DNA from 4 places in the Colwellia sp. E150_009 genome. Region 1 is predicted to be linked to each of the others. Evidence: predicted binding sites of a transcription regulator. Region 1 holds the regulator's gene; each other region holds the start of a gene.

Region 1 (4,031 bases):
ACTCCAACGAGCTGAACAATAATGAATTAGAAGACAGAAACTCAGCAACGCCCTTACCTGAAGAAAAAGCTTTGCCATGGAATATTAGCGCAAAAGAAGCAACACTTTATAAAAACAATAGGGTTATTTTAAATCATCGCGTACACTTAAGCGCAACAGATAAAAATAGTTTGATACAAGAAATACATTGTAAATATTTAGAACTCGATTTAAATACTAACATTATCAGCTCAGATCAAACCGTCATGGTCCAAGGAAAGGATTTCACCATGTACGGATCTGGCTTGATAATTGACTTAAACACCAAACAGATGACATTAACTGAACATGTACGTACCATTTATAAAAAAAGTAATAGTTAGTCCCTTGATAACTATTAAAAAACTCAGCAAAAGTTTATTACTTGGCTCATTAGTTTTCGGCTTATCAGCACCTCTATTTGCAGCCAAAAAAGATCTCACGCAAGAAATTACAATAAAGTCTAAACGTCAATCAGCCGATTTAAAAAATAAAATAGCAAGCTATTTGGATGAGGTGAATATCAGCCAAGGTACCATTTCAATTGTTGCAGACATTGTGCAAGTTTATAGTGGCATTGACAGTAATACGAAAGAAAAATCAGATACTTATCTGGCTAAAGGTGATCCCGCTATTTTCCAGCAAGCATTAGAAGACGGCAGCTTAATTAGCTTACAAGCCAATGAAATAAAGTATCAACCTGACCTGCACATTATTACTGTTTCAGGTAATGCACAAGTCAAACAAGCTGGCAGCAAAGTTACCGGTGAAACAATCACTTACAATACATTAAGTGAAAAATTAGAAGCCATAAGTAGAAATGACGATTCCGTCACTACTGTTTTACAACCAGCTCAAATTAAAGCTCAGCAAAATAAAAAGAACAATGACAGTAATAATGAATAGTATTGAGAATACACCAAAAGAATCAACCTTAATAGCCCAAGGGTTATCGAAGTCATATAAACATAATAGAGTAGTAAAAAGTGTTAGTTTAACGGTGAAAGCGGGTCAAATTGTAGGATTGCTAGGCCCTAATGGCGCAGGAAAAACCACTTCTTTTTATATGATTGTTGGGTTAGTACCCAACGACGATGGTAAAATCATTCTAAATGATCAAGATGTTACACTTGCCCCTATGCATGAACGCGCACGCCGTGGCATTGGTTATTTACCACAAGAAGCCTCTATTTTTAGAAAACTTACCGTCACCGATAACATTATGGCTATTTTACAAACAAGGAAGAACCTTAGTGAGCTTGATAGGCAAGCTAAGTTAGAACACCTGTTAGAAGAGTTTAATATTAGTCATATTAAAGATAACTTAGGTATGAGCTTATCAGGTGGTGAGAGAAGACGCGTAGAAATTGCTAGAGCCCTAGCTGCAGAGCCTGAATTTATTTTACTTGACGAACCCTTTGCTGGAGTTGATCCTATTTCTGTTGGCGATATAAAAAAAATTATTATTCACCTTAAAAATCGTGGAATTGGTATATTAATTACCGATCATAACGTGCGTGAAACACTTGATGTATGTGAACATGCTTATATTGTTAGCCACGGAGAAATTATTGCCGAAGGTGATTCAAATCAAATTCTTGCAAATCAAAAGGTAAGAGATGTATACCTTGGTGAGCAATTCACGCTATAGTTAGCACAGACATAAAAACTTAAGCTATGCTTATTATTATGAAAATTAAATAAATAAATAAAATTATTAATAGGAATTAGAAAACGTAGATGCGCCCAACTCTGCAGCTCCGAATAGGACAACAACTAACCATGACGCCACAACTGCAACAAGCGATAAAGCTGTTGCAGTTATCAACGTTGGAACTTCAGCAAGAAATTCAAGAAGTGCTTGAAAGTAATCCTCTTCTTGAAGTGAATGAGCAACAAGCATCCGATACTAGCGCTGATAATGATTCAAATAATAATTCAGATAATCTTGAAGAAGCCTTTTCAGCAAAAACTTCTGAAAAGACTGCCACTGATGGCAGTGAAGATTCATCCGCAACCATTGATGAAATCAGCACAACAGAAGCTATGGAAAAAAATGATATTCCTGAAGAGCTAAATATCGACACAACATGGGAAGAAAGTTACAGTGCGGGCACATCAAATACAGGCGCAATTAGTAGCCCAAGTGAAGATTATACTTATCAAGGTGAAACAACCGACTCTATTCAAGATCACCTTTTATGGCAAATGGAGTTAACCCCGTTTTCAGAAACCGATAGAGCTGTCGCTATCGCCATTATTGAAGCGGTAGACGACGCAGGTTATATGACAGTGTCAAGTGAAGACATTTTAGAAAGTGTTGGTATAGAGGGACTGGAACTTGACGAAGTAGAAGCTGTATTAAAGCGTATCAATGTTTTTGATCCTATCGGCGTTGCCGCTCGCTCTATTGCTGATTGTTTGCTGATTCAATTAAATCAATTTGAGCCAACTACTCCGTATTTAAACGAAAGTAAGTTAATCATTAAAGAGCATATTGATCTACTTGGTAACCGTGATTATAGACAACTCATGCGCAAAACGCGTCTTAAAGAAGATCAGTTGCGTGAAGTGATGCGATTAATTCAAAGTTTAAATCCGCGCCCTGGTGATGTTGTTGCAAAAAATGATGATCAATATGTAATACCTGATGTGTCTGTAGAGAAAAAAAATGGTCGCTGGGTGGTAGAATTAAACCCAGATACCGCCCCTAAATTATCCGTAAATCAACAATATGCCGCTATGACAAAAACTACCAAGTCATCAAGCAGTGATGGCCAATTTATTCGCGCCAACCTACAAGAAGCTAAATGGTTTATTAAAAGCTTAGAATCACGTAACGACACCCTATTAAAAGTATCTAATTGTATTGTTCAACGCCAACAAGGCTTTTTTGAGCATGGCGAAGAAGCTATGCGTCCCATGGTATTGAATGATATAGCAGAAGCAGTAGATATGCATGAGTCTACGATTTCACGGGTAACTACCCAAAAATACATGCATACCCCAAGGGGAATTTTTGAATTAAAATACTTTTTCTCAAGTCACGTTAGCACAGAAAATGGCGGTGAATGTTCATCAACCGCTATCCGTTCTTTAATCAAAAAACTCATTCTAGCGGAAACACCTGCTAAGCCGCTAAGTGATAGTAAAATGGCTGATTTACTGGCCGAGCAGGGAATTAATGTTGCGAGACGAACCATAGCCAAATATCGAGAATCTTTGTCTATTCCCCCGTCAAATCAACGTAAGAGTTTACTATAATAGCTATATACTAGCTCAATTAAGATAATAAGGATCGAACTTATGCAAATTAACCTTACTGGCCACCATGTAGACCTAACTTCATCATTAAGAGAATACGTTAATACTAAATTTGATAAATTAGAACGACATTTTGATCACATCACGAATGTGCATGTGGTACTGACAGTAGAAAAGTTAGATCAAAAAGCGGAAGCAACGGTGCACTTAAAAGGCAATGAAATTCATGCTTCAGCAGTCAATACTGACATGTATACATCAATAGATACTTTAATTGATAAATTAGATCGCCAAGTGCTTAAATATAAAGGCAAAATATCGCAACATTAGCGCAATAATATAAAAAATTATGACACTACAAGACATATTAACACTGGACTGCACGCAATGTGCAGTACCAGTACAAAGTAAAAAACGCCTACTTGAACAAATTTGCCTTCTTGCCGCTAAGCAATTAGGAACCGCTAGTCCAACCGACCTACTGGATAGTTTACTCAACCGTGAAAAAATGGGTAGTACAGGTATTGGCAATGGTATTGCAATTCCTCATGGTAGATTAAATAATACAGATAAAGCTATCGCCGTATTTTTAACAACTCAGCAAGCCATAGATTTTGACGCAATAGACAACAAACCTGTTGATATATTCATCTGTTTATTTGTGCCTGAAAATAGTACACAAGAACACTTAGATACATTACAGAGTATAGCCAAGCTGTTTAGTAATCGTAAAACAGCCAAACAAGTAC
Region 2 (4,031 bases), on a different contig from region 1:
GAAATAGCAAGTTTAGGTACGCAACCAGGCCAATTGATCATGATTACCGATCTAACAGAAACAAGATTACTACAAGATAAAGTAGGTCAAATGCAACGACTTTCATCGTTGGGTCGTATGGTGTCAACATTAGCACATCAAATTCGTACGCCACTGTCTGCAGCTATGTTATATAGCGCCAACTTATCAAATAGAAATTTATCTGACGTTGCACGAAGTAACTTTCAAGAAAAGCTAAGTTCAAGGTTACGTGATCTAGAGCAGCAAGTGAATGATATGTTGCTGTTCTCTAAAAGTGGTCATGAGCAAGTCGTTAGATCATTATCAGTGAATGAATTAATTAATGAGAGTGTTCAAGCAATGGATGCGTTAATTAGCAAAGCAAATGCACGTGTTAATATACATTTATCAAATAAAGATCATTATATTCTAGCCAATAAAAATGCGCTAACAGGTGCATTACAAAATATATTACATAATGCCTTACAGGCAACTGACAGTAACCTAATTAACGCGGTTATTAATATTCAGGTCTATAGTCAATCGGATGCCGTTTTTATAAGCGTTAAAGATAATGGTCCAGGTATTGTAAACAAAAACATTGATAAAATATTTGAACCTTTTTACACCTCGAGCAGCAAAGGTACAGGGCTTGGCCTAGCGGTTGTTAAATCGGTTGTTGAAGCACATCAAGGTATAGTGAAGTATTTAAGTAAACCCGGAGAGGGCGCACATTTTTGCCTAAAATTACCTCTGTTGGTATCAGACAACTTCACACCATCAAATGCAAGCCACAACATCAATAAACAGGAGAAGTCACATGAGTCATCATAAAGTACTGGTTGTTGAAGATGATGCTGGTTTACGAGAGGCCTTAATTGATACGCTTTCGTTGGCAAATTATCAATGTGTTGAAGCTGACTCTGGCGAAAACGCCATAATGTTATTAAAAAACCACAGTGTTGATATTGTGGTGAGTGATGTGCAAATGGGCGGTATGTCAGGGCTGTCTTTATTAAAAAACATTAAAAACCTTTATCCTAATTTACCCGTATTATTGATGACCGCTTACGGTACAATTGATGATGCTGTACAGGCTATGCAAGATGGAGCATGTAATTATATTGCCAAGCCTTTTTCTCCTGAAGTATTGTTGAATACGGTTAGTCAATATATCCCTCTGTCAAACGTTAATAATAATACGCCGATAGTGGCAGATAAAAACAGCATTGAATTATTGAGTTTAGCACGTAAAGTTGCAACAACTGAAGCCTCTGTTATGGTGCTTGGCCCGAGTGGTTCTGGTAAAGAAGTATTAGCGCAGTATGTTCACAATAATTCTCCAAGAGCACAACAACCTTTTATTGCCATTAACTGTGCTGCAATTCCCGAAAATATGCTTGAAGCAACCCTATTCGGCTATGAAAAAGGCGCATTTACGGGCGCAATTCAAGCTTGCCCTGGGAAATTTGAACAAGCACAAGGAGGTACTATTTTACTTGATGAAATAACTGAAATGGATTTGGGGTTACAGGCCAAAATTTTACGAGTATTACAAGAGCGCGAAGTAGAGCGTTTAGGTGGACGAAAAACCATTAAACTAGATGTACGCGTTATTGCAACCAGCAACCGTAATCTTAAAGAAGCGGTGAGCAAAGGTGATTTTAGGGAAGATCTTTATTATCGCTTAAATGTGTTTCCATTAACTTGGCTCCCTTTAGCTGAACGCCCTGATGATATTTTGCCATTAGCACAACACATGGTGGCGAGTTATTGTCAAAAAAATGGTGACCAAGTTGCAACCTTTAATCCCGCAGCACGTAGTAAACTTAACGCATACCACTGGCCAGGTAATGTTCGTGAACTAGATAATGTGATTCAGAGAGCTTTGATACTGCATACGAATCAAGTTATTGATGCGGCTGATTTGATGATTGAAAATTTTGAAACGGCTAAGGTGAATGACACTGAGAAAGTTGCTACCCCAGACGATAAATTAGGCAGTGAGTTAAAACTGCAAGAACATCAAATAATACTTGATACGTTACAAGCGTGCCATGGTAGTAGAAAAGCAGTGGCTGAACGTTTAGGTATTAGTCCACGTACATTACGGTATAAAATTGCAAGAATGCGTGATTCAGGCATTAAAATACCAGCCTAGAAGTACACAACCTAAAGGTGGGCGACAATCTATTCATACCGTTTGTTAGTGTGATTAGATTCCGTTCACTAATTTTTCTTTTTCTTTGTAATTCTAATTTTTTCTTACCCGAGACCTCATTACTCGACACTTCCACTATTCTAAACTTTCTTGGCACCATGCTTGCAGTATCAATAAATAGAGATATTTTTCATTGCTTAATAGCAAAAAATTGACACGAGTGAGAAGACTATGGATATCAAAACAAATTCATTATTTGCCCAAATGCAGAGTATGTCATTACAAGCATCAGGTAATAAATTACCTGCCGTAGGTGGTGATATGCAGGGAATGTCAGGTGTTAATGCCATTAATAGCACTAACTCATCTAGTAGTAATTTTGGCAATTTATTAACGGATGCATTAAAAACGGTTAATGAACTTCAACAAGATACAGGTGCTAAAAAAACAGCATTTGAAATGGGTGATCCTAATGTAACGTTAGGCGAAGTAATGATTGCATCATCTAAGTCGGGTGTTGCCTTAGATGCAACAGTGCAAGTGCGTAATAAATTTGTTGAAGCATATAAAGAAATAATGAGTATGCCTGTCTAGTTTATATAACCTAAATTTATTTTAACATCGTTGCCTTTTATTGTGATGGGCATGTTATTCCTCGATAAGCGTCTTGTTAAAATGATTTATTCTTATCTAAACGTGCGTTGTTAATTAAAAGACACATTAAGTTGTAAGCGGAGAAGTTCAGTGGCAGATACAAATTCAATGGTAGCAGCAGATGGTGGTAATTCAATGATTGCCAGTGACTCTGATGACGATAATGCTATAGAAGAAAAAAAGTCAGGCTTTGCTGCTGCTTTAGGTAATGCAGAGACCTTACGCCAAATAACCTTAGTTGTGGCTTTGTCAATTTGTTTGGCTATTGCTATCTTCGTTATTATTCTTGCTAATGAACCAGAATATCGATTTTTAGCTAAACAGCCTACCGAACAACTGATTAAAACAATGGATTTTCTTGACGCAAACAAAGTGGATTACCGTCAAGAAAATAACACCTTGTCTGTCCCTGTTGACGAATATCAAACAATAAAGTTATTGTTAGCACGTGAAGGGTTATCAACTGAGCCTTCGCAAGGTGAAGACATGGTCATGAAAGACATGGGCTTTGGTGTAAGTCAGCGTGTAGAGCGTGAACGCTTAAAATATGGCAGAGAACAACGTATTGCAAAAACTATTGAGCAATTACAAAGCATTTCACGCGCTAAGGTTTTACTTGCCATTCCTCCAGAAAATATTTTTGCTCGTAGAGAAAAAAATCCTTCAGCAACTATAGTGCTGACTCTGCAACGTGGACGATTACTTTCTGCTGAAGAGGTGGATGCTGTTGTTGATATCGTTGCATCTGCTGTACAAGGAATGAGTCCAAATCGTGTCACAGTTACTGATCAAAATGGGCGACTATTGAACTCAGGCAGCCAAAACTCAATTTCTGCCCGTTCACGTAATGAGCTTGATATTGAACAAAAGCGTGAACAAGAATACATGGATAAAATTGATAATATTCTTATTCCTGTTGTTGGTTTAGGAAATTACACAGCACAAGTTGATGTAACGATGGATTTTACCAATGTAGAAGAAACAGCGCGTCGTTATAATTCAGATTTACCTGCACTACGCAGTGAAATGAAAGTAGAAAATAGTAGCATTGGTGGTGCGTTAGGCGGTATTCCAGGTGCATTAACTAATCAACCACCGCTTGAGTCTAGCATTCCAGAAGATGCATTAGGACAACAACAAAAGGCCATACCCAGTAGAAAGCATAGCGAATCAACTAAAAACTATGAACTTGATGAAGCAATTAGTCATACCAAGC
Region 3 (4,031 bases), on a different contig from region 1:
AAACTGCCAAAGGGTAAATTCGCCTTGTGGTGTTGTTTTGGTTTCTCTGGTTGCTGAAAATACGGTCCAATCTTTTGGTGCAGACACTGTTAGCTCATAAGTCGCTTTAAGATCAGGTTGGTCAAATAGGGCAAACATTTGTTGCGCAGCAGCAGGTTCAAAATGGGAATAAAGATACACTTTGCCATCAACTGGATCTTTAAAACGATGTAAACCTTCGCCATTAGTGTTGTGTTTACGTGTAAAACTAACCGAAACTTTATTAGAACCTTGCTTTAGCTGCTGAGCAGGTAAAGTAATAAACCAGCCGTTATAGTTTTGGTTGAGGTTTGGTTCAGTTACTGTTTTACCATTAATGATTAAATTTGTTATTTCTGCCTTATTTAAATCGACTGTCAAAGGTGTTTTATTATCTGATAAATTAAAATTAATAGTAGATGTTGCCGTAAAATTTTCTTGGCCTGTTAAGTTGAAGCTCAATTGATAATTTACGTTAGACACACGTTCAGAACGTTTAAATGCTCGCGTTTGACTTAGGTATTGGTTTTCTACTCTAGGAGATAAAGGCGTTGATGTTAGTGCAGATGTTTGATTATTACTGTTATTTGCTTCATTTATTGATGATTGGCAACCACTTAATAATGATACCGATATTATTATTGTAATTATTTGCAGAGTTAAGTTTTTACGTAAATTTTTCAAGAGTAGTCTCAATATGAGCTTTGTAAATTTTAATGAATTATAAATCAGAACGCCTTTAGGGAAAAGAGCACGCCTATTGACATTTAAATGCTAAAGGCTTGAGCGTAAAGAAGTAAGCACAATGCAATAATGCTCTGATTTGGAGAGAAGAGGGGCTTATTAAGTAGTAATATTGGTGCAAAAAAATTATAAACAAGTGAGCTTTAAGTCTAACTTATTGATATTAATTGTTTTAATTCTTTGGCTTGAATTTTGTATTCTAATGATTTATGAAAAATGAATTTTGGAAAATAAGTAACCGTTAAGTTGATAAAATATGAGCATATTTACAAAAAGTGTTAGAAAGAGTAATACAACAAAATATCAATTAAATAGCTCGCTGAACGAGCAATTAAGTATCTTACTTGTTGAAAAAGGTGTTGACCAAAAGTCATTGTTAACTAGGTCGTTAGTTGACTTTGGTTATCAGGTCATTCAACACAGCTATCAAAATGATAATATTATCGAGCAAATTGAGCTATATAACCCTAATATTCTAATATTAGCCACTGATTTACCCAGTAATTCCATACTGAGATCTTTGTCTGAGGTAAATCAATTATTACCTTTGCCTATTATCATTTTCGCAGAAAATGACTCTCCTAATGTGATTAAAAAAGCCATCAAGTCGGGAGTAAGCGCTTATATTGTGAGTGAAATACATCCTCAACGAATTAAAAGTATTATTTCTGTTGCTAACGAACGTTTTAAAGCCGTAGAGTCATTAAAAAATGAGCTTAAACAGGCAAAGACTCAGCTAGAAAGTAGAAAATTAATTGAACGAGCCAAAGGTTTATTAATGGAACAAAAACAATTAACTGAGAAAGAGTCGTATGAAGCGTTACGAAAAATGGCGATGAATCAAGGAAGTACTTTGGCTATGGTCGCCAAGAATATTATTGATGTTTGCTCTCTGCTTTCTGCACCTAATATAACCAAAACAATTTGAACATATGTGGTGCAGTTCATTATTTTTGTGCAATTAATAGGGGCTAAATAGATGTTGGTGGGTTTTTTATCATAATAAACAATGGGTTATATTTTGGCGTGTTTTGTGCTTTATTTGTAGTTATAAACTGGTAATAGTTTACTTAAAACATTTTTATCAATGGCGATAAAAATTGAAAATTGAACTTACAACAATGGCGTTGTAAAAGATGAGAAACTAAATTTTTCATCTGTTGAGCAATGGCGCTCATCAATACTCAACTTACATAAGTTGAGTATTGATGAGCGTTTTTTATTTTAATCTTTAAATTTTTATTTATACCGCAAGGAACATATAATGAATTGGATCAAATTAATAACCTCTACTTTGATAAGCGTTTCACTTTGTACTGTCATCTCATTTTTGGTGGCTAGTACAGTGTTTAGTGAGGAATTAGGAGAACCTGAAAAAGATGAGCTGAAATTTGGCTTTATTAAACTAACTGATATGGCTCCTATTGCCATCGCTTATGAAAATGGATATTTCGAAGATGAGGGGTTATATGTCACTATCGAAGCGCAAGCGAACTGGAAAGTCCTCTTAAATGGTGTTATTGATGGCTCATTAGATGGCGCACATATGCTTGCTGGTCAACCCATCGCCGCAACCTTGGGATATGGTACTCAAGCAGATATCATTACGCCATTTTCCATGGATTTAAATGGGAATGCTATTACGGTATCCAATGATATTTGGGAGAAAATGAAGCCAGGTATTCCTAAAATGGCTGATGGCAGGCCTGTCCACCCTATTAAAGCAGATACGTTAAAACCTGTTATTGAAGCATTAAAATCAGCTGGAAAGCCATTTAAAATGGGTATGGTATTTCCTGTTTCCACTCATAACTATGAGTTACGGTATTGGTTGGCAGCAGGCGGTATACATCCTGGTTATTATGCGCCTCACAAAGGTGATACGTCAGGACAAATTGATGCACAAGCATTGTTATCAGTAACCCCTCCACCACAAATGCCATCAACGATGGAGGCAGGAACAATTCATGGTTACTGTGTTGGAGAACCATGGAACCAACAAGCGGTATTTAAAAATATAGGCGTGCCAGTAGTTACCGACTATGAAATTTGGAAAGATAACCCAGAGAAAGTTTTTGGCATAACCGCGAAGTTTGCCGAAAAATACCCAAACACCACTATTCGTTTAACACGTGCATTAATACGAGCTGCCAAATGGTTAGATGAAAACAATAATGCAAACCGTCCTGCTGCTGTAAAAATTCTTTCGCAATCAAACTACGTAGGTGCAGATTATGATGTTATTGCTAATTCAATGACAGGTACTTTTGAATATGAAAAAGGTGATAAACGTGCTGTACCGGACTTCAATGTGTTTTTTAGATATAACGCAACATACCCGTATTACTCTGATGCTATTTGGTATTTAACGCAAATGCGTCGTTGGGGGCAAATCTCTGATGATAAAAGTGACCAATGGTACAAAGAGCTGGCTGCAAAAGTATATCGTCCTGATATCTACACTAAAGCAGCAAAGTCGCTTATCGCTGATAAGATAATTTCAGCAAGTGAATTTCCTAATTTTGAAAAAGAAACAGGTTTTAAAGCACCACAAAAACACTTTATTGACGATATTGTTTACGATGGAAGTCAACCAAATGCTTATTTAGAAAAATTCAAAATTGGTCTTAAACAAGGGCAAAAACTTTAAAACGATATTTATATTCATACTGTTGAAGATGCGGAAAACTCCCATTAATAGCCAGTTTGGATATACACATTAACATATCGATAAAGGAATAAATTTATGAGTTCAACAGCAATACACATTCACAAATCAACAACTTTTGAGAGAGTAATGAAAACCAAGATGAAAATTGTCAGTAAAATTTCAGATGCATTGTTATTGCCCATTGTAGGCATTTCAATATTTTTATTTTTATGGTCAATTACAGCGCAAAATATCAATACCTCGTTAGGTGAATTTCCTGGTCCTAGGGCTGTTGTTGAACAATTCTCTAATTTGTACGATGAACATATCACAGAACGAGAGAAAGCCAGTGCATTTTATGAGCGCCAAGTTAAACGCAATGCGGCAAAAATAGAAAAAAATCCTGATTATGTCCCAAAAATTAGAGCGTACACGGGCAAAGAAACGTTTGTTGACCAAATCTTTACAAGTTTGATCACCGTAACCACTGGCTTTTTAGTTGCTGCTCTCATTGCTATCCCATTAGGTATTTGGATGGGGTTAAGTCAACGCTTAAATTCAGCCTTTAATCCGATAGTGCAAATTTTTAAACCTGTCTCACCTTTGGCATGGTTACCGT
Region 4 (4,031 bases), on a different contig from region 1:
TGATGGTGAATATGATAGACGAAATTCGACAAATTGCTTCGAGCGTTGTCATCTAGTAAACAAAGTAATGTTTTTTTCATTAATAATTTTAATAAATTATTTAACAGTTAAGTTTAACTATTTAATTTCTTATTTAATAACCCCTCAACTTCATGTTAGGCTATGTTTTTATACGCGATATGCTGTGAGTTGCTTGGGCGTAGAAACGGTAACCTTTAAGGAATGAATCACTTTGCGGCTAGTTTTTCAAAGTATTGTCTTTGTGCTTTTCAGTCATTGTTTTTTTGTTGCTAGTGCAGCGAAATTAACAGACAGCACGGCACTGGAAAAAATGGAACATGAGTTAAATTCTCAACCATGGGAAACATATCAATTATTGCTGGCCCAAAGTGAGCAGCTTGACGATATGTCTGATCACTACAAATCATGGTGGTTATTACGTAAAGCGCAAGCAGAAAATTTATTATATTTTTTTGACAGGTTTGAGCAAACGGTTAATCAGGCAGTCGCCTCGGTAAGTCAGCAAACTCCCGCAAAAATTATGATTAATTTAGATATATTCCGTGGCGTGATTCTTCAGCGCCAAGGGCGATATAGACTATCAGAAACAATATTAAAGAAAGCTAAACAAGTTGCACTTAATCATAAGTATACATATCTGGCTGTGCTGGCAAAACAAGAGCTTGCTTATACCAAAAGTTTAACCCAAATTTATCAAACGTCCTTAACAGAATTGCAGCAAGCTTACCTTGAGGCTTTTGCTATACATGACGAGTTTTTAATTGCAAAGATTAATGAAGTGTATGGGGCAATTTATGGTTATATGCATGATTATGAAAAATCAATAGAATATTATCAAAAAGCGTTATCGAGTTATCAACAGCTAGGGTATCCAGCTCATCAAGTTGAAGCCATTTATGGTTTAGCTTCAACTTACCGTTATTGGAAAAACTATGAGCTAGCGATTGAATATTATCAACGTTATCAGGAAGATATTGATTTTAGCCCTAATAATATTGATGGTAAATTTTATGCCGCTTATGGCATTGCTATGAGTAAAGCGGAACAAGGCGATTGTTCGCAAGCGCTGATTTCTATTGATTATGCTATTAGTATAGAAGGCTTGATTGATTACAAAGCAGAGTTATATAAACGGAAATCGCAGTGTTTACTAAAGCTAGGACGATTAGATGAAGCACAAACAGCTTTAGATAAAGCGAGTGATATTTTTGACACGTTACCTGAACTAACAGGCACGCACTGGCAAATTGAGTTATATGAAATCAGTGCAGAATTAGCTGAAGCGCAAGGTCATAGTCAAGAAGCTTATCAGCTATTAAAGCTGTTTAATAAAAAAGAAATTGAACTAATTAAGAAGAACATGTCAGATCGTTTATTGCATATTCGAGGCACGTTAGAAGCAGAACGACAAGATGTAGAAATTTCTCTGTTACAACAAAATGCAAAAGTACAGCAACTTCAGTTTGAACAACAAAAACAATCAAATATCATACAAGATTATCTTATGGCGTTTGTGTTTTTACTTGTGTTCTTTATGTTTTTTCTAGCTTATTTTCAGTGGTATCACAATAAAAAACTCACGCGGTTGTCAGTGCGAGATCCTTTATCCAACTCCTTTAATAGACGATACGTATTTAATTTTTTACATAAGTTAGTTAATGCTAATCGTTCAGATAAAAATACTGTTTCTATTATGGTGATAGATATTGATGATTTTAAACAAGTCAATGATCTGTACGGTCATCCTTTTGGTGATAAAGTTATTCGAAAAATAGCTGAAATCGGTACAGAAATACTAAGGATTGATGATGTTATTGGCCGAGTAGGAGGAGAAGAGTTTCTGTGTGTTTTACCCCGAATAGATGCAGTGCAATGTTTACATATTGCCCAGCGATTTGTGAATAAAGTGAATGAACATGAGTTTACTACCGAAGTAGCTGACAACCAAACTCAAAAAGTTAAAGTAACAGTGAGTGTAGGTTTATCAACAACATCTAAAAATACTAAAACAAGTTCTGAATTATATGTACAAGCAGATAAAGCATTGTACCATGCTAAAGCTAGCGGTAAGAATAGAGCAATTCAATATCAAGATTCTATGCAATATGCTAATAAGTCTAATTTGAATGCAAAAAACTCCCCTGTTGAAGAGTAATTAATTCACCTCGATAAATTAAGCCTAGTGCACCGCTCGGTGCATGCGTTGTGATGAATGTTTACTTATCTCTAGTTAATATGAGTCTTCAAAACTCATATTGGTTTGAGAAGAAAGAATAGGTTGAAATATATGTCGCCATTAGCAGTTTCATATTAATTATTCTTTGCCCCAAAATAACCCTCTCTTTTTGCACCAAATAAAAACTCAATCTTTTGTTAATGTGCTTTTTTGGTGCGTCCATTCATTAATGAAAATAAAATATAGAGTCAACTTGTTGATATTTATTAATTAATTTTTGTGGCACATGAATTGAATTACTTAGTTCAATATTACCCAAAAAATTATTAAGTAGAGGTCTGCAATGAAAATAGTTAATGCGATTATTAAGCCATTTAAATTAGATGATGTTCGTGAAGCCATTTCTGAAATTGGTGTTGAAGGAATAACGGTATGTGAAGTGAAAGGTTTTGGTCGTCAAAAAGGACATACGGAATTATATCGTGGTGCAGAATACCAAGTAGACTTTTTACCAAAAGTTAAGCTTGAAATAGCAGTCAATGACGACATTGTAGAGCGTTTAGTTGAGGCCATTAGTAAAGCGGCTTATACAGGTAAAATTGGTGATGGCAAAATTTTTGTTTATAACCTTGAACAAGTAATACGTATTCGTACTGGCGAGCAAGGTTCTGAGGCTATTTAGTCTCTATTCGTCTCAATTGTGAACAATACATATATAACAATTATAGGATAAATTATGGAACAGAATATTTTTCAACTTCAATACGCCTTAGATACTTTTTACTTTTTAATCTGTGGTGCGCTAGTTATGTGGATGGCAGCAGGTTTCTCAATGTTAGAGGCAGGTTTAGTACGCGCTAAAAATACTACTGAAATTTTAACAAAGAACGTTGCATTGTATGCCATTGCTTGCATTATGTATTTAGTTGTTGGTTATGACATTATGTATGGTGGTGGGGTGTTCTTAAATGGAATAGGCCTCGATGGTGCAACTGATGCTGAAGCATTAGTTGGTGCGGTATTAGCTGAATCAGCTGAAGCGGGTTTTGATGGTGGTTCAGTTTACTCAAATGCAGCCGACTTTTTCTTTCAAGTTGTGTTTGTTGCGACAGCAATGTCAATTGTCTCAGGTGCTGTAGCTGAGCGCATGAAACTATGGGCTTTCTTAGCTTTCACTGTTGTGCTAACTGGTTTTATTTACCCAATGGAAGGTAGTTGGACTTGGAATGGCGATGCCGTATTTGGTTTATATACGCTTGGCGACTTAGGTTTTTCTGATTTTGCTGGTTCAGGTATTGTTCATATGGCTGGTGCTTCAGCTGCTTTAGCAGGGGTATTACTACTTGGCGCACGTAAAGGTAAATACACGAAAGATGGTAAAGTGAATGCTATTCCAGGTGCTAACTTACCTATGGCAACATTAGGTACGTTCATTTTATGGATGGGATGGTTTGGTTTTAACGGTGGTTCAGTATTAAAGCTTGCTGATATTAACAGTGCCAACTCAGTTGCTATGGTGTTTTTAAATACCAATGCAGCAGCAGCGGCAGGTGCGATAAGTGCACTAATTTTAGCTAAAATATTATTCAAAAAAGCAGATTTAACTATGGTATTAAACGGTGCGTTGGCTGGTCTTGTTGCTATAACTGCAGAACCTTCAACTCCATCACCGTTACAGGCAACAATATTTGGAGCAATCGCGGGTATTATTGTTGTACTGTCAATTATTGGTTTAGACAAAATAAAAATTGATGATCCAGTGGGTGCGATTTCAGTTCATGGTGTTGTTGGTTTGTTTGGCTTACTTATTGTGCCATTAACTAATACAGGCGCT

The links. The regulator sigma-54, encoded in region 1, starts transcription at its own class of promoters, with help from an activator protein. The targets are predictions, from matches to a motif close to GTTGGCACGNNNNTNGNNT.
Region 2: a site for sigma-54 is predicted at 2,311-2,329, ahead of fliE (flagellar hook-basal body complex protein FliE). Genes of this name have one in related genera too.
Region 3: a site for sigma-54 is predicted at 1,783-1,801, ahead of ACE1OF_RS03645 (CmpA/NrtA family ABC transporter substrate-binding protein). Genes of this name have one in related genera too.
Region 4: a site for sigma-54 is predicted at 2,476-2,494, ahead of glnK (P-II family nitrogen regulator). Genes of this name have one in related genera too.

The regions. Positions count from the first base shown of each region.
Region 1 is NZ_JBHFOM010000001.1:128,607-132,637, reverse strand. Features, by position in the region: gene lptC (LPS export ABC transporter periplasmic protein LptC) at 1-362, shown strand, start outside; gene lptA (lipopolysaccharide transport periplasmic protein LptA) at 367-924, shown strand; gene lptB (LPS export ABC transporter ATP-binding protein) at 917-1,669, shown strand; gene ACE1OF_RS00610 (RNA polymerase factor sigma-54) at 1,759-3,282, shown strand; gene hpf (ribosome hibernation promoting factor) at 3,325-3,612, shown strand; gene ptsN (PTS IIA-like nitrogen regulatory protein PtsN) at 3,632-4,031, shown strand, end outside.
Region 2 is NZ_JBHFOM010000003.1:36,805-40,835, forward strand. Features, by position in the region: gene ACE1OF_RS02200 (sensor histidine kinase) at 1-834, shown strand, start outside; gene ACE1OF_RS02205 (sigma-54-dependent transcriptional regulator) at 821-2,161, shown strand; gene fliE (flagellar hook-basal body complex protein FliE) at 2,393-2,755, shown strand; gene fliF (flagellar basal-body MS-ring/collar protein FliF) at 2,906-4,031, shown strand, end outside.
Region 3 is NZ_JBHFOM010000005.1:23,272-27,302, forward strand. Features, by position in the region: gene pepN (aminopeptidase N) at 1-702, opposite strand, end outside; gene ACE1OF_RS03640 (ANTAR domain-containing response regulator) at 1,019-1,690, shown strand; gene ACE1OF_RS03645 (CmpA/NrtA family ABC transporter substrate-binding protein) at 2,027-3,412, shown strand; gene ACE1OF_RS03650 (ABC transporter permease) at 3,560-4,031, shown strand, end outside.
Region 4 is NZ_JBHFOM010000028.1:46,104-50,134, reverse strand. Features, by position in the region: gene ACE1OF_RS12955 (tetratricopeptide repeat-containing diguanylate cyclase) at 233-2,176, shown strand; gene glnK (P-II family nitrogen regulator) at 2,541-2,879, shown strand; gene ACE1OF_RS12945 (ammonium transporter) at 2,934-4,031, shown strand, end outside.